Regions from separate parts of the Zhongshania aliphaticivorans genome, predicted to be linked through region 2. Evidence: predicted binding sites of a transcription regulator. Region 2 holds the regulator's gene; the other holds the start of a gene.

Region 1 (8,621 bases), 300 kb from region 2:
CAGTCATTGCCACGCTACCAAACAGCGACACCAGTTGTTTAATAAAAATTCAAGTTACTGACTCACCTGCCACCCCCTATTTAGTCTACGTATTGGCCGACCACTTCGCGTTAAGCAGCGTGCAACAGCGCCAGAGACGACTCGAAATCATTGCCCGCTCATTGTATACCTCACATTTAGATGCCTTGGTGACCATCGACGATAGCAGTATCATCCATGAGTTTAGCCCGTCGGCAGAGCGATTATTTGGCTACACACGGGAAGAAGCGATAGGTCAGCATGTTGCCGACATTGTTATTCCGCCAAATATGCACACCGCGCACAACGAGGGAATGGGTCGCTTCCATGTCAGCCGAAGTGGCCCAGTCATCAATACCCGTATCGAAATTGAAGCCATCCGCCGCAACGGTGAAATATTCCCCTGCGAACTCACCGTCGTGCCGACCGAGGAATATCAAGGCACAACGTATTTTACCGCTTCCATTCGTGATATTAGCGACAGTAAAGCCCATGAGACGGCACTCAAAAAAGCGAAGGAGATAGCCGAAGCGAGTAACCAAGCCAAATCTCGCTTTCTTGCCCATATGAGTCACGAAATCCGATCACCGCTCAACGCCGTGATTGGCTGCATGGATTTACTCCTAGACTCCGGTCTGACTGACGCACAAATGCCACTGGCGGAAACCTCGCTCGAAGCAGGTCACGGCCTGCTAGGCATCATCGAAGATGTACTGGATTTCTCTAAAATAGAAGCTGGCCAACAAAAGATCACACCTAGTGTGTTCAACTTAGTTGAGCTTTGCGAGCAGGTTAGTGAAGTCATCAGCATTCGCGCCGGTACCAAGGAAATTAATATCGGCTGTTGCATAGACCCCCAGCTACCCGCAGAGCTTATTTCTGATGCCAGCCATATTCGTCGCATTCTCACGAACTTAATGGATAACGCGGTAAAATTTACCGAGATTGGCGGTGTCGTTCTTAAAGTCAGCCTTGGCGATACCGACCCAGAACACCAGCACGTCGATATTGTATTTGAGATTAGTGACACGGGCATTGGAATACCGGCAGAAAACCAAGCCAGCTTATTTCAGGAGTTTGCTCAGGTAGACAATAGTGACACCGCATCATACGGCGGCACTGGCTTGGGCCTCGCGATCTGCCGCGATTTAGCTGAACTGCTTGGCGGTCAAATCAATCTTAAAAGTGACCCCAGTTCCGGCAGCACGTTCACGGTATTGATCCCTTTTAAGACCACGGCGAATAGTGAAAACGCACTCCCAGAACTCACACAGATAACACCAATTTCGGTCTATTCTGACAATAAATCGTTTAGGTCGACGATGGCCCAGCAGTGTCAAAATTTAGGTATTCCCTGTGCCTTTATTGAGCCCAGCACAAAGGCAGTAAAGGACCTAAATAAAACTAAAAACCACTTTGTGGTCGTTGACACCAGTGCGGAGCATTTTAATATTGCGCTTGCCGAGTTAAGCGACGCCGTAGGTTTTACTAAACCCAATATTCTACTCTACGCGCGGCCGTATGCCCCCGACATCATCATCGGCGCAAAGTCAGAGGGATTCCAACATATATTACAACGCCCATTGAAGGCATCCAGTTTCATCCAGCGCCTTAATATGATGAGCGGCGGTGCTGGTGCCGCTCATCATGTAGAAGCGCAGTTGGAGAATAGCGCAGAATCTGGCAGCAACACCTCACGAAGAATATTATTGGCCGAAGACAATCTCGCCAACCAACTAGTCGCCAAGACTATGCTCAGTCGCGCCGGTTACCAAATAGACATAGCGAACAACGGATTAGAAGCAATTGCTGCATTAGCTAAAACCCAATATGACCTGATTTTGATGGATGTCAGAATGCCGAAACTCGACGGCATTAGCGCCACCCAAGAAATTCGCAAGAGTGATGCGAGTTGGTCCACTATCCCAATCATTGCAATGACAGCCAATGCGTTTGACACGGATATTGAGCGATGCCTTGCCAGCGGTATGAACGCGTTTTTGCCCAAACCGGTCAATCGCAATGATTTACTTAACACGGTGAATAAGTTTATGAACGGCGACAATCATTCGCACATTGCAGAACAAAGTCGTAGCCCAGATGGAGAGGCTGTGCTCGAACTGAACATCGTCAACAAACTCATCGCGGATACCTCCACAGAGGCTGCCGCAGCTATTATGGGAATGTTCATCCAAGAACTTGAAAAATTTCGCACACATTTAGCCATCTTTACAGAGTCATCAGAATTAAAACCTCTGCGAGAAATCGCTCATAGCTGTAAAAGCAGTGCAGGCTATTGCGGCGCTGTACGATTTCAGCAATTGGCGCAAAAAATCGAAACCAGCTGCGATCTTCAAGATCGCGCCAGGCTCACCATTCACCTAACACATTGCGATGACGTCATTACCCAAACGATAACTGCAATAAATCAGTTTTTAACAAAGTAATTGCAAGTGTAAGCGCTGCTCGCCCTCCTAAACATCGGCAGCTAACGCCCGGGGATTCAGATCCGGGCGTTAGCGCGGATTGTAAATCCGGCAAACTACATTGCAAAGAAAACCTCCTTATTGCTTTGCAATTTGCAAATCAAATAAACATTGCCATGTCATGGCAATGTAAGAAAAATAAAATATACATAACAATTTCAAGCACTTAAAATAATTTAAGCTGCTGGCACGACCATTGCGATATATCTCCGTCAACAGGGAGATACATCATGAGCAACAACAGTATTCGTACACCAATCGCCGAGCGCCTAATCGCGGCCATCGCGCTTGCATTTATTTCACCACTACTACTGGCACACATCGCCAGCCAGCTGTGGGCAAAAAGACCGGTGTTTTATGTTCACCAGTTCCGCACAACTCAAAATAGGATTGTGGTAGCAAAAACTCTGCGCCAACGTGCAACCATGAGCCGCATGCCGCTGCTGTGGAATGTTATTCGCGGCGATATACGCCTCGTTGGCAATCGTTTACTGCGTATTCAAGACAGTATTTCTGCTAACCAAGAGCAATCGCATTTCTCAGCGATGCCAGGTCTATTTTCACTATTTGAATTACGTCGCATCTCTGGCTTAGAGTTTATTGACGAAACAGCCTGTAACACTGAGTTCGCACAAGACGGCGGCGCAAAGCAGCGCATCGCGATTGTGCTTAAATCTTTGCTAGCAGGTATGCTTTACAACAACACCAAAGAATTGCAAGACACCCCCACATTTAAGGTATTTGGTGTTGAAATTCACAATGTAACCATGAATGAAGCGCTGGCCAGTATTGCCGAAACAATCACCAAACGCGCTAAGAAAACCGTATTCTTTGCTAACGCCCACACGCTAAACTTAAGTTACGACAATCCCGACTTCCGCAAATTGCTGAATAAGGTAGATTACCTGCTTCCCGACGGCAGTGGCATCGAAGTCGCATGTCGCCATGCAGGCATCCGCCGCAAAGGCAATATTAACGGGACCGATATGCTACCCCTGCTGTGCGAGCAACTCGCAGCAAACGGTAAAAGCATCTATATGCTCGGTGGCGAAGAAGGCATTGCTAAATCAGCCATGGCCAATATGAAAAAACGCTTCCCGACACTACGCATTGCCGGCACTCACAACGGTTTTTTCGACAAGAGGAACTGCGCTGACGTGATTGGCGAAATCAACCACAGCCAGGCTGATATTGTATTGGTCGGCATGGGCCAGCCCCTGCAGGAACAATGGGTCGCCGAGTACCGCGATCAATTGGAAGCACCTGTAGTAATGGCCGTTGGCGGCCTGTTCGACTTCTACGCAGAGAAAGTATCGCGGGCGCCCTTATGGCTGCGGGAACTCGGCATGGAGTGGACTTGGCGCCTAATTCAAGAACCAGGCCGGATGTGGAAACGCTACATCATAGGCAACCCACTCTTTTTATTAAGAATGCGTCGCGCAGCCTAAAAACCCCCGCCAAACTTGCAAGCCCCGCACAGGGGCTATACTTAATCCCAAACGACCATAAGACATAGCGTGTATAGTTGTCGGAGCAAACGACTAGAGCCTCGATCAAAATGATTTGCAATTTGCAATTAACACAACTCCAATTGCAATTTGCAAATAACGGCCTTTTCCGGCAAGACCTTAACGACGCCAAGCTACTGATTACTAAAACAAATAAATCCAAACATGGTTGGCACGAGTCCTGCTATACCAGGGGTATAAGCACTTAAAACCCTTAAGTAATGAAGTAAACCAACGGAATGAACGCAATGAACATCACAGCAGTTTGCAAATTGACACCGCGCCATATTTGGCCCGTTCTTTTTCTAAGCCTTACTGTTGGTTGTGCAGGACATTCATCAAGCCGTGTCCAAGACCTTCGCCATGATGAAGCTAAACTACAAACCGAAGCAAAGGTTGACCAAGAGTTCAGCCGCTTGTACACCGATCGTTGCACTGATGACGCAACCCACTTTGCCGGTGACAATAGCAATTACTCGGTAACTGAACCATTGCCCACCGCCTTTCGCAATCCTGGCACTCCGCGCAGTAATGAGAGTCGCAGCAGCCGCCTGCTGCCTTTGTCGCCTGGTGACAAGATCGAAATCTTAATTCATGAGGGCGAGGAGTTTAGCGGTGAATATATTGTCAATTACGATGGCAATATTGAACTGCCTTATTTATCACCTGTTAAAGTTATAGGCTTGGATACCGAAGAAGTCGAAGCTCGTCTGAGCTTGCTGCTGGTCCAGGAACGAATATTTCTTGCCCACACGCTGCGGATCAGCGTTCGGCCCCTCCAGTGGGCGCCGGTAATGGTCTCGGTTTCTGGCGCAGTATATGAACCAGGCCGTCAACTCATCAATGACTTAATTCCCCAGCAAACCCATGAAGACAAGGGCGTTATTACTGGAGACTATCCGACTAAACGTTATCTTAGCGAGGCGCTGCGTAGCGCTTCTGGCGTGCGACCAGACGCGCGCGTAGATAAAATCATCTTAATTCGTGACGGCTGGCAGCAAGAGATCAATTTAGCAGGGATATTTTCAGGGCATAGTTCCGTGGATGTTCCACTCATCGCCGGCGATCAAATTATTGTGCCGAGCACCGGTTGCTTGCAGCGCGCATTGATAAGACCAACGCAAATAACGCCCAAGGGAATTCGCGTATTTATCTCTAACCTTACCGAAACTGCACGTAATAACTCCCAGGCCGCCGTTGGCAACTATTCCAGCAGTATGCCCTATGGCTCTAGGCTTTTTCAGGCCGTAGTCTCTGGCAACTGTACTGGCGGTACGCGAATGACCAATTCATCACGCTATGTCGTCTTAGTCGGACAAAATCCCTTAACAGGTAAAAGTGAAGTGATAGAACGCAATATTGAAGAAATACTGCGTAACCCAGATGTCGAGGCCCTCAACCCTTATTTGCTGCCCAATGACACAATAAGCTGCTACGACTCGACCTTAACCAATGTCCGCGATATTGCCAAAGCGATATCCGACATTGTTTCCCCCTTCAAACTATTGCGCTAAAGAGGGCATTATTATGAGCGCAACAATTGCAGCAAACCGTGAACTTCAGCCTTTCTCTGATCAAAGTAATAAACCGCGATGGACCCGTTATATTATTGTAGGCGCTATCGCATTTTTCGCCATCTGGGGCTTGGTTACGCTTTATATGTTGTCACCACCGAAATACGTCAGCAAATTCGCTTTTGTCCTACCCGGCAAAACCGGCAGCTCCAAAGTTAATCTTGAGAATATTGGCGAAGCGAGCAGCAGCAGTAGCTCGCCCTTTGCGACGCGCGGCATAAACCCACGGGTAAATTATAAGGAAATGCTACTTAGCGACACCGTTATCGGCACGGCTGCGCGTGAGCTTGGAATTGAGTATGCTGATTTTGGCAAGCCCCAAGTTAAGCTCGTCGATGAAACCGCGATAATTCAAGTTTCTACCAAGGCGGGCAGCCCAGAAGATGCGCAAAAGCGCTCTAGCGCTCTAGCTGACGCGTTCAACCAAAGAATTAAAGCCCTTCGCGAGGATGAGCTCAAAGCCCGTGAAGATGGTATTAGTCAGGCACTTTCTATTTACCGGACTCGACTCAAAGAAGCGCAGCTCGCCCTCATTTTGCATAAACAAACCTCTGAATATGTATCCGGGCGTCAATACGAAGAGCTTAGTTTACGACTAGAGCGTTTAAAAGAAACACGCGTAAACAGTTTAGCAAGTCGCGACGAGGTCAGCGGCTACGTTGATCAATTATCCCGCAGCATGGGTATTACCCCGCAGCTCGCCGCCAGTGCGTTTATTCTGAACGCAGACCAACAGTTTCGGGAGCACTTAAACAATTACCAAAGCGCTACTGCAACCTTGGCGGTATATCGTTCGAAATGGGGGGAATTTCACCCGGCCGTTGTAAAAGAAGACGCGAAGCAAGATGCCACCCTTGATGCCCTGCAAGATCGCAGTTTTGTATTGGTTGGCCACAAAGACATGAATACCATTAAGCTAATCAGTCTCAGTGAGGCCAATCAAAACGGCGCCTTATTTCAGGATATGCTAGTTTCCTTTGCTAAAATCGAAGGGCAAATTAGTAAAATTAGGCAGTTAGATGAAGCCATTATCCACCACAGCAATAACTTGAAAAAATTTGCTGAAGAAGCGGCGACATTGGATGAACTAGAACGTAACTACCAAGTCGCTGAAGCTGTGTACACTTCCGCAGTCACTCAGATCGACACCAGCAAAACCGATATTTTTGGCTCTTACCCTTTGGTTCAGCTACTTGCGTCTCCTTCGCTGCCGATCAAACCCGCCTCGCCAAATAAAATACTGGCAATTATTGGCGGCATCATGGGCAGCGGTATGACCTTATTCGGACTGTTTTTGTTATGGAAGCGCAAACAATTAATCCAAACAATATTATCGAAAAGTGGATTTGGTACGCTTTAATCCTCACCTACCCTTTCTACGTACTCGGTGCGGTGTATATCATCGCCCCAGTCTTAGGATGGCTGCTAATGGGGTATTGGGCTTATAATTTATGGCTCCCCAAGCAAATGCGGGCCAAAAGTATCCAGGTAGAGCCCCACCCATTAGTGATGCTTTGGCTGCTGGGCATGTTTGTGATGGAAATTGCCTTGGTGTTTGGCCATCTTGATTTTTATCTTGGTATCCCCGCCATCATCAAATCGAGTATTGGTTGGGCCAAGGGTTGGGCTTTATTGGCGATTTTTATTATGATTGGCGCAACCTTGCCTATTCGCCCTGAAATTATCTATAGGGCATGCTGTATCATCGGCCTGCACACCCTAATACTTATTCCGCTATTTGTCTTAGCGGCATATACCCCAATTCCAGGCACAATTTATATCTCGCCACTCAAGGTAATCGGTGGGCCCGGTCCAGAATTCTTTGAGTTCCAGTTGTACGGGATCAACCCTGAGTCACTAGGCCCGCGCTGGCGTTTTTTCACACCGTGGGCACCTGCGGCAGGTTTAGTTGCTAACTTTTACTTTATATTTGCTCTGCATGAAAAAAATGTGCGCTGGCGCTGGATCGGCATTACCGCCAGTGTTGCCATGTGCCTGATGTGTCAGTCGCGGGCCGGCTTAGTGGCCATGCTATTTGTCTCTCCGGCAGTGTTTTTTATCTCTAGGCTAAAGTCCCCAGCACTGTGGATTTCTGGCGGTGTTGGCATTTCCGCAATGGCGGTATTGGCAACGGAGTTAATGGCCTTTGTCGAATCCTCGGTAGATGAATTCAAAGGCGCTAGGGCAGGCTCGAGTCGGGTGCGAGCAGCGCTGGGGCGCATTGCAATTCAACGCTGGGAAGACGAAGCGCCAATATGGGGCCATGGTGTGGTCGAACGCGGCCCCCACCTCGTTGAATATATGCCCATTGGTTCCCACCACAGCTGGTATGGACTATTGTTTGTAAAAGGCGTTGTCGGATTTATTGCCTTAGCGATTCCTATGGCATGTACTTTTATATTATTAATTGCACGGGCCCAGAGCTGCAAAACGGCGCAGGCAGCGCTGTCCTGTACATTTATTATTTTTATGTTTAGTTTTGGTGAAAATCTCGAAATTCTCGCCTATCTTTTTTGGCCGGCACTTGTTTTGATTGGCATTGCATTTCGATCTGACACAATTGAGAAATCATTTCATGGAAAAATTTGACGCCCTGCTAGTCGGTTTCTACGGTATGCGCAATACCGGTGACGATATGTTGATGGCCGCCGCTGCCGCTGGTGCCAGGCAAAAGTTTAAGGCCGAACGCATCTCGGTGACCGCAGCCAAAGACAGTGAGGCACCATTACGGCTAGGCTTAATCAATACCCAAAGTCGCCAGCAGCGATTTAAAGGACAAGACCGATTACTCAAATACTGGGCGGCAAAACGCAGCAAACATATTATTATTGGCGGCGGCTCGGTGTTACACACCGCCAAAGATATTCACCAAAAGCGCCAGTATTTAAGCTTAGCGCAATCCACGCAGCATATTGCAGCAGGCGTTGGCATAGGCCCCTTTGCAGACAACAAGGCGGAGCAAGCTTGTGCGCAATTCCTCAATGCCTGCAGCTTCACCGGCCTACGGGATCGCGACAGCTACGACATCGCCCGCA
Region 2 (8,621 bases):
CACTACGGATTTTGTGCGGCGTTGATTCAATTAAGTGGGCGGCGTCTGCTGGGGGCAGGCCGTTTAGCATGCGGCGAATTTGCAGAAACCCGCCAGAACCCAGGGCGTCGTTAAGGGTTTTTAGCTGGCTCTCGGATTGTAGCTTGTCTGCAGTCTGGGCCATACCTATCCCTAGCCTGAGCCGTGGTGGATTTGTGAGATATCTTGGTAATTATCCTTGAAAGCGCGGCGCGCAACAATCCACTAGCTAATTTCAGATGAAATAAAGTTTCTTACTCACCCTCACCAAAGCGTTGATTTATCAGGTCTTGTATTGCGCTCAAGGCCGCCGTCTCGTCGTTTCCTTCGCAGCGAACGTGAATGTCGCTGCCTTTTCCGGCGGCGAGCATCATCACCGACATAATACTTTTGCCGTCGACACTTTTGTCGCCAATGCGCAGGGTAATAAGCGAGCTATACGCACCTGTGGTGGCAACGAGTTTGGCGGCAGCGCGGGCGTGCAAGCCGAGCTTATTAATGATTTTGAGTTCTGCTTCGACCATCGTGTCTTCTCTAATTCTGGAGTTCGCGATGGCGAACTTGTAAGTCTGGGTAGGCGCTACGCATGGCCTCTGCCAAGGATTCAACCATATATACTGAGCGATGTTGACCACCGGTGCAACCAATCGCAATGGTGAAATAACTGCGGTTACTGGCTTCAATTTTGGGTAGCCAGGTTTGCAGGTATTGCAGAATATCGTGATGCATCAATTGCACATCAGGCTGTTTGGCGAGAAAGTCCTGCACGGCTTGGTCTCGACCGGTGAGGCTGCGTAAATTATCTTGCCAGTGGGGGTTGGGCAGCATCCGCAAGTCGTAGACAAGGTCGGCATCAATCGGCAGGCCGCGTTTAAAACCAAAGGATTTTAGCTGCACGGCAAGACGACTGGCGTCGACACCGAGAATACGGTCGCGAATCGCCGCGCGGAGTTCGTGTACCGTCATGTCACTGCTGTCGATTGCCAGCGAGGCTTCGACCACAATGGGTTCCAGTAAACGAGACTCCAGTTTAATGGCATCGGCCAGTGGCAGCGAGTCAGTGGTTAGCGGGTGGCGACGGCGAGTTTCACTAAACCGCTTGATAAGTTTGTCGTCACCGGCGTCGAGAAAGACGATTCGAAGGTGGGCGTATTGTTTGACCTGATCGCACAGGCTTTTGAAGCGTGCTAGGCCATCTTGGGCGTTGCGGGCATCGATGCATACGGCGACGTGCTGGTGCACTTTCAGTGGACTTCGTGACAGCTCACGAACCAGCTCGGGTAGTAGAGATACGGGCAAATTGTCGATGGCATAGAAGCCTTCATCTTCCAGCTGATGCAGGGCGGTACTTTTGCCGGAACCTGAGCGCCCGCTGAGGATGATGAGTTCCATTAGCTTTGTAGCGCTCGCTCAAAGAGGGCCTGGTCAGACGTGGCGCTGCGCAGCTCACTGCGAAAGCTTTCTTCATTGAAGGCCGTGGCAAGCGCACCTAAGACTTTAAGGTGCTCGTCGTGGGCTTCTGCTGGCACGATAAGAGCAAACACCAAGTCGACGGGCTGGTCGTCTACCGCTTCGAAATCGATGGCTTGCTCTAGCTTGAGGAGCATGCCGGTGATCGCGGTGCAGCGGCTACTGCGACAATGAGGAATAGCGACGCCGTGGCCAATACCGGTACTGCCCAGTCTTTCTCTGGCCAAGAGCTCATTAAATAATTCATCGGCGTCAAATTCGCTATTATCGGCGCTGATACCGGCTGAAATGAATTCAAGAAGTCGTTTTTTACTGGTAATGGACGCACCGCTGTGGGTGCGTCCTAAGGTGAGAATGGAATTGAGTATCATGGTTTCTTGCAACAGTGGTTTAGGTCAAGGGCCTTAGCGGCCGAGAGTTTTTTCTTTGTGTTTAATTAATTGTCGATCGAGTTTGTCGGTCAGGCTGTCGATCGCCGCGTACATATCCTCCGATTCGCAGGTGGCAAATAGGTCGGCGCCGGCGACGTGCACGGTGGCCTCGGCCTTTTGGATCAGCTTTTCTACTGACAGGGTGACGTCGGTATTAGTGATGTTGTCAAAGTGTCGTTGAAGTTTGCCGAGCTTGGTATTGACGTAATCGCGAAGAGACGGGGTAACATCAACGTGGTGACCACTAACAGTAATCTGCATATTTTGCTCCTTCATCGCTGAAAATAACTAGCGCCTCACGGCGCGTGTATGACGACAATGACCGTAACAGGGGCACTGCCACTATACCAGTCGTTTCCGCTCGTTTGAGGGCGGAATAACCAGTGATTCTCGATATTTTGCAATGGTGCGGCGGGCAACCTGAATGCCTTGATCGCCGAGTAAGTCGGTAATTTTACTGTCGCTTAGCGGTTTACGGGGGTTTTCTGCCGCCACCAGCTTTTTAATTAACGCGCGAATAGCGGTCGATGAACACTCACCGCCGGTGTCGGTTGATACATGACTGGAAAAGAAGAATTTAAGCTCAAAAATGCCTCTTGGGGTGTGCATGTATTTTTGGGTCGTTACCCGTGAAATCGTGGATTCGTGCATGCCAACCGCTTCGGCAATATCGTGTAAAACCAGGGGTTTCATGGCTTCTTCGCCGTATTCTAAAAAGCCGCGTTGGTATTCAACAATTTTGGTTGCGACTTTCATTAGAGTTTCATTGCGGCTGAGTAGGCTTTTGATAAACCAGCGCGCTTCTTGCAGATTGTCGCGGATATAGTCGTTATCACTGCTATTGCTGCTCTTTCTGGCCAGTGCCGCGTAGTGTGCGTTAATTTGAATTTTGGGTGCAATATCAGGGTTCAGCTCCACCAGCCAGCGATCGTCCTTTTTGCTTACAAACACATCGGGGACGACATATTCAGTTTCGTCGGCGCCAATGCTGTCACCCGGTGTGGGGTTGAGCGATTGCACCAGTTTTATGATGTCGCGAAGCTGATCTTCTTTTAAGCGGCAGCGACGCATTATCTGGTTATAGTCGCGATTGCCCAATTGCGCCATATATTGGCTCACGACAAGACGGGCTTCTTCAACTAAATAGGTGTCGGCGGGTAATTGCTTGAGCTGAATCAATAAACACTCTTGCAGGTCGCGGGCGGCTACGCCCGGTGGATCAAATTGCTGAATAAGATGTAAAACCGCATTGAACTCTTCGATTTCGATTTCGTCACTGGCAAAGCCTTCGACAAGTTCTTCTGCGCTGACCGTTAACCTGCCATTGTCATCGATGGCGTCGATGATGGCGTCGGCAATTAAACGGTCAATATCAGATAGGCGGCTGAGGTTTAGCTGCCAGCGTAAATGGTCTTGCAGGGAGTCGGCGCTGGAATTGCGATAGTCGTTGCTGTAGTCGTTGTCTTCCGCTGCCGAACCGCTGCCGGAGCCGCTGCTACTGCCGCTGGTTTGGTAAACGTCGTCCCACTGGCTGTCTACCGGCAGGTCGTCAGGGATGTCGCTGCGTTCGGCCCATTCAGTGTCTGCTTCGGGCTGCGGGGCTTCGGTCTCTTGGTCGCTGCTTTTCTCTGCTTTTTTGGGTTCGGCGGATGTGGGTTCGGTATTGACTTCAAAATCGTCGCTGTCATCACTGATTTCAAGCAGTGGATTGGAGTCCAATGCTGATTGTATTTCTTGTTGGAGGTCGAGGGTAGAGAGTTGTAATAAGCGAATCGCTTGTTGCAGCTGAGGTGTCATGGTCAGGCTTTGACCGACTTTGAGCTGTAGCGATTGTTTCATAGGCAGCGGCTTCTACAACGGGGTGATGGCAACACGAGTAATAGGTTTTACTCTACCGGCAACAATTATGCCTCACTCTCAGTGTAGTCGGGACAATCATCTCCTGCAATACCTGTGCCGACTCATTTACTCATTGCATAACTTATAAAGTAAATTTATCGCCCAAGTAAATGTCACGGACAATCTGATTACTTAATACGGTGTTGGCGTCCCCTTCGGCAACGATACGGCCTTCGCCAACGATATAGGCTTTGTCGCAAATATCGAGGGTTTCTCTGACGTTGTGGTCAGTGATGAGTACCCCAATGCCCCGCGCTTGCAAGTGCTTTACAATATTTTGAATGTCGTTCACCGAGATCGGGTCTACCCCTGCAAAGGGCTCGTCAAGGAGTATGAAGCTTGGCTCGGTGGCCAACGCACGGGCAATTTCAACTCGGCGACGTTCACCGCCGGACAGCGCCATACCCATGGATTTGCGAATATGGGTAATGTGAAACTCTTGAAGCAGAGCCTCTAATTTTTCTTTGCGTTGCGTACGGTTGAGGTCTTTTCGGGTCTCGAGGATGGCCATAATATTATCGGCGACGGTCAGTTTGCGAAAAATTGACGCTTCCTGTGGCAAATAGCCCACTCCGTTTTTGGCGCGGCCATTAATTGACAGTTTGGTTAGGTCGCGATCATCGAGGCGGATCGTGCCCCTGTCGGCATTAACGATGCCAACAATCATATAAAAGCAGGTGGTTTTACCTGCGCCATTGGGGCCGAGTAGGCCGACAATTTCGCCGCTGCTAATGGTGAGCGACACATCTTTAATGATTTCGCGGCCCTTGTAGGCCTTGGCGAGATTGCTGGCTTGCAGAACTGGCATGGTTAGCGCGATTCTCCGCTGGGGGCGTTGTCAGGGGTGGGCTTGGTCGTCGTGTTGTTGGCGTCACCGCCAGGCAAGTCGCCGTCAGGGATTGCTTGGGGTTGGAGGGTCATTTTTACTCGATTCTCTTTTTCTGTGGTGCCGCCGTCGGCCACCACCATTTGCTTGCGGCCGCTGTACACCACGCGGTCGCCGGAGATTTTGGAACCTTGATGGGTAATCGAGGCATTCTTTTGGAGAAGAATTTCCTCTTGTGCCAAACTGTATTCAATGCGCTGGGCGCTGGCGATTACGACCCCCTCTTTGGCCCGGGGCTGTTGTTCAAAGTAGGCGGGGCTGCCCTCGGCAATCACTTTTTCAACTTTTCGGTTTGACTCAATAATGGTCAGTTTGTCGGCGCGGATCTTGAGCGAGCCCTGATTCATATTGACGTTACCGATATAAACACCTTGGTTGTTTTCGTAAATTGCCCTATCGGAGCTCAGATTGATGGCTTGTTTGCGGTCATCGGGCAAGCTCAGCGCAGTGCTGCAAACGCTCAGGGTAAGCGTGATGGCGAGCGCGGCTTTAAATAGGGTCATAATGGCCTTTTACCTGATCAAGGAGTTCAACACGTTCATCTTTCATGCTGGCTTTCATGCCGAGTGAATGAGTTTTGCCATTGCGCAATGATAGGGTCAGTGGCTGGTCAGTACTCACTTCGCTGCTCTCTAAATTTATTTGCAGTAACTCGGTCGTTATTTGTGCCTGTCGGATTAAATCTTTTACCAGTACGGTGTCGAGCAGGGTTAATTGTTCGCCGTCTTGAGATAGCTTGCCGGTCTTAGCGCTGGCCGTCCACGGTCGTTGGTCTGCGATATTGCCGATATAAAAGGGGTCTTGCAATGAAATTGAGCCATCGGAAATTAATCGCTCCGCACTGCTTGCCCGCCATTTGTAGGCGATTTCGCCATCGCGGCTGTATTTAATGCCGTCGACTTTGGTGAGGTGAGAGTCGGCATCGGGAACCGCCTCAAAACGCTCAACAATACTCAGCTTACCACTTTCACTGAATTGCGTTAGGTAGACAATAATACCGGCCATGGCGGTGATGGCCGACAGCACGGAGAAGACAGTGAATTTGATTTGCTTCATGTCAGAGGTATTGTTCCAGCGCGCTATTGAGTTTGCCTTGAGCGGTAAGGATTAGCTCGCAGACTTCGCGAATAGCGCCGCTGCCGCCCGCGGCGCGGGTTTGCCAGTCGGCGTGGCGAGCGACAAACTCGTGGCCATTGGCAACGGTAATCCCTAGGCCAGCTTTGCGGATAGCAGAAAGATCGGGTAGATCGTCACCAACGTAGGCAATTTCACTCATTTCAAGCCCGAGATCAGCGCGCAGCTCCTCTAAGGCGACGAGTTTGTCCTCGCGGCCTTGGTAAATTAGCTCTATTTTGAGTTCACCGGCGCGACGCTTAACCAGTTCGGAGCAGCGACCAGTGATAATGGCCGGTTTAATACCCGCGTCGCGCAGTAGTTTAATGCCGAGGCCGTCGAGAATGCTAAATGCTTTCATCTCCTCGCCACTATTGCCAAAGTACAGGCTGCCGTTGGTCAGCACGCCGTCGACATCCATCGCCAAGAGTTTGATGGTTTTTGCTTTCTCAATAACACTGTTCATGGTGTTGCAGATTCCTAGGCAACGCCTGCTTTGAGCAGGTCGTGAGTGTGGATGACGCCGACGGGTTGACCGTCTTCATTGACGGCGACCAATACCGTAATTTTATTATCTTCCATGATGCGCAGGGCTTCAGCGGCCATGGTGCCGGGCTTAATGGTGCGGCAATTGCGGGTCATAATGTCATCGATGGGACACTTATGTATATCAATACCGCGATCAATGGCCCGGCGCAGGTCGCCGTCGGTAAAAATGCCGACAAGCACGCCAGCGTCGTCAACCACGGTGGTCATGCCTAGCGTTTTACTGCTCATTTCCAGTAGGGCACCGCTGAGTGCACTGCCTAAGCTAATTTTGGGGATGCTGTCGCCGGTGTGCATAATACTGTCGATTTTTAGGATCAGTCTGCGGCCCAGCGCGCCACCGGGGTGGGATAGGGCGAAGTCATTGGCAGTAAAGCCTCTCGCTTCTAATAGGGCGATCGCGAGGGCATCCCCCATCACTAAGGTGACGGTGGTACTGGACGTTGGTGCGAGGTTTAATGGGCAGGCCTCCTCGGCCACCCCGACGTTTAAATGCACATCTGCGGTGGTGGCGAGCTCTGAGTTTGGATTGCCGGTTAACGCGATGACGGGTACCGCGAGTAACTTAAGCAGCGGCAGAATAGTGATTAATTCGCCGGTAGTGCCGGAGTTGGAGAGCGCAATGACGACATCGCCAGCGGTAATCATGCCCAGGTCGCCGTGACTCGCTTCGCCGGGGTGAACAAAGAAAGCTGGGGTGCCGGTGCTGGCAAGGGTGGCGGCAATTTTATTGCCGATGTGCCCCGACTTGCCCATGCCGGTAACCACGACGCGGCCTTTACAGCCCATTAAAATGTCGCAGGCTTGGCTGAAACTTTCGTCTATGCGGTCGGCGAGGACGGCAACGGCATCCCGTTCCATACGGATAACGCGCAGCGCTGAGCTGGTATATGATGTGCTATTGGTCACTCGGGATTACCTGAATTATTGAAATTGCCCGTTAAGCGGGGGCTAATGTTAGCTATGATAATTTCCAATGTGACAAAATAACAGGATTAGCTGACCTCCGATGCGGGAGACATTTCCGTAAAAGAGGGTCGAAGCTAGCAGTTAGCAGTGTTGTGCCGTGTTTGTGCGGTTAAAAATTATTGAGGGAATGATATGTTTAAGCGAATTTTACTGGCGGCATTTATGGCTGTAGGCCTATCAGTGCAGGTATCTGCGGAGCAGAAGGGGCCCTACGAAGTGGTGGCTGATACTACCCAAGAGCTGGTGAAGGTTATCGAAGGTGCGCGCAGCTATGTAGATAAAGACCCTGAGCGTTTTACGGGTGAAGTGCGCCGAATAATGGATGAGGTTGTCGATTTTCAGAGTTTCGCGCGGGGCATAATGGGTAAATATGGCAGCCGGGGTTATTACGAGAGCCTGAAGACGGATGCTGAGCGCGCTAAATTTCGCGACCGGGTGATGCGTTTTACCAATAATTTTAAAGACGGCTTAATCAATACCTACGCCAAAGGCCTGCTTGGTTTTAATGGCAATCGTATCGAAGTATTGCCGTTAGCCGATGACGCCGATTTATCGGGCAGCGTTGGTGTGCGTCAAAATATCTATGGTGAGCGCGCCAAGCCCTATCAGGTTATGTATACCCTTCGTCAAGGCTCTGATGGCAGCTGGAAGTTGCGCAATGTGGTTATAGAAGGCTTGAACTTAGGTCGTATTTACCAGAATCAGTTTGATGCTGCGGTTAAGCAGTACAATGGTGATATCGACAAGGTTATTGCTAACTGGACAGTTGCACCGCAAGCGGTGATGGAAGAGCAGGCGACAAAATAAGCTTAGTGTCTTAATGGCGAGGGATGAATGCGTGTTTAGGTATTCGTCTCGCCATGTTGACCGCAATTGCGTACAATTCCGCGCTTGATATCGCAAGTGAAGAATACAGGTAGAATTGTCATGCAAACAGACCATATCGAACAGCGCCTTTCAGAGCACTTTCCCGAGAGTGACGTGGCTGTTAGCGGCGACGGCAGTCATTTTGATGTTCGGGTTGTGAGTGCCGCATTTGCTGGCTTGCGCGCTGTTAAGCGCCAGCAATTGGTTTATGCTGCAGTCAACGATTGGATACGCGACGGTTCACTCCACGCCATTAATATTAAAGCTATTACCCCCGAGGAAGCCCAAGCCTGAGGCTGACGGGACTTTCCAGGAGATTTCATGGATAAGTTGCTTATACGCGGCTGCGGCCCTTTGGCCGGAGAGATTCGCGTGTCCGGTTCTAAAAATGCGGCGCTGCCGATTCTTGCCGCCACCTTGTT

Evidence for each region. The regulator sigma-54, encoded in region 2, starts transcription at its own class of promoters, with help from an activator protein. The targets are predictions, from matches to a motif close to TGGCACANNNNTTGCNNT.
Region 1: the regulator sigma-54 is predicted to act here: its motif matches at 2,690-2,707, upstream of AZF00_RS13400 (WecB/TagA/CpsF family glycosyltransferase).

Annotation. Positions count from the first base shown of each region.
Region 1 is NZ_CP014544.1:3,023,341-3,031,961, forward strand. Features, by position in the region: gene AZF00_RS13395 (response regulator) at 1-2,465, shown strand, start outside; gene AZF00_RS13400 (WecB/TagA/CpsF family glycosyltransferase) at 2,735-3,952, shown strand; gene AZF00_RS13405 (polysaccharide biosynthesis/export family protein) at 4,261-5,526, shown strand; gene AZF00_RS13410 (GumC family protein) at 5,540-6,946, shown strand; gene AZF00_RS13415 (O-antigen ligase family protein) at 6,886-8,175, shown strand; gene AZF00_RS13420 (polysaccharide pyruvyl transferase family protein) at 8,162-8,621, shown strand, end outside.
Region 2 is NZ_CP014544.1:3,322,578-3,331,198, reverse strand. Features, by position in the region: gene mgtE (magnesium transporter) at 1-163, opposite strand, end outside; gene AZF00_RS14765 (HPr family phosphocarrier protein) at 273-542, opposite strand; gene rapZ (RNase adapter RapZ) at 553-1,410, opposite strand; gene AZF00_RS14755 (PTS sugar transporter subunit IIA) at 1,410-1,859, opposite strand; gene hpf (ribosome hibernation-promoting factor, HPF/YfiA family) at 1,893-2,180, opposite strand; gene AZF00_RS14745 (RNA polymerase factor sigma-54) at 2,262-3,758, opposite strand; gene lptB (LPS export ABC transporter ATP-binding protein) at 3,901-4,626, opposite strand; gene lptA (lipopolysaccharide transport periplasmic protein LptA) at 4,629-5,207, opposite strand; gene lptC (LPS export ABC transporter periplasmic protein LptC) at 5,194-5,760, opposite strand; gene AZF00_RS14725 (KdsC family phosphatase) at 5,762-6,283, opposite strand; gene AZF00_RS14720 (KpsF/GutQ family sugar-phosphate isomerase) at 6,298-7,272, opposite strand; gene AZF00_RS14715 (MlaC/ttg2D family ABC transporter substrate-binding protein) at 7,465-8,139, shown strand; gene AZF00_RS14710 (BolA family protein) at 8,260-8,493, shown strand; gene murA (UDP-N-acetylglucosamine 1-carboxyvinyltransferase) at 8,521-8,621, shown strand, end outside.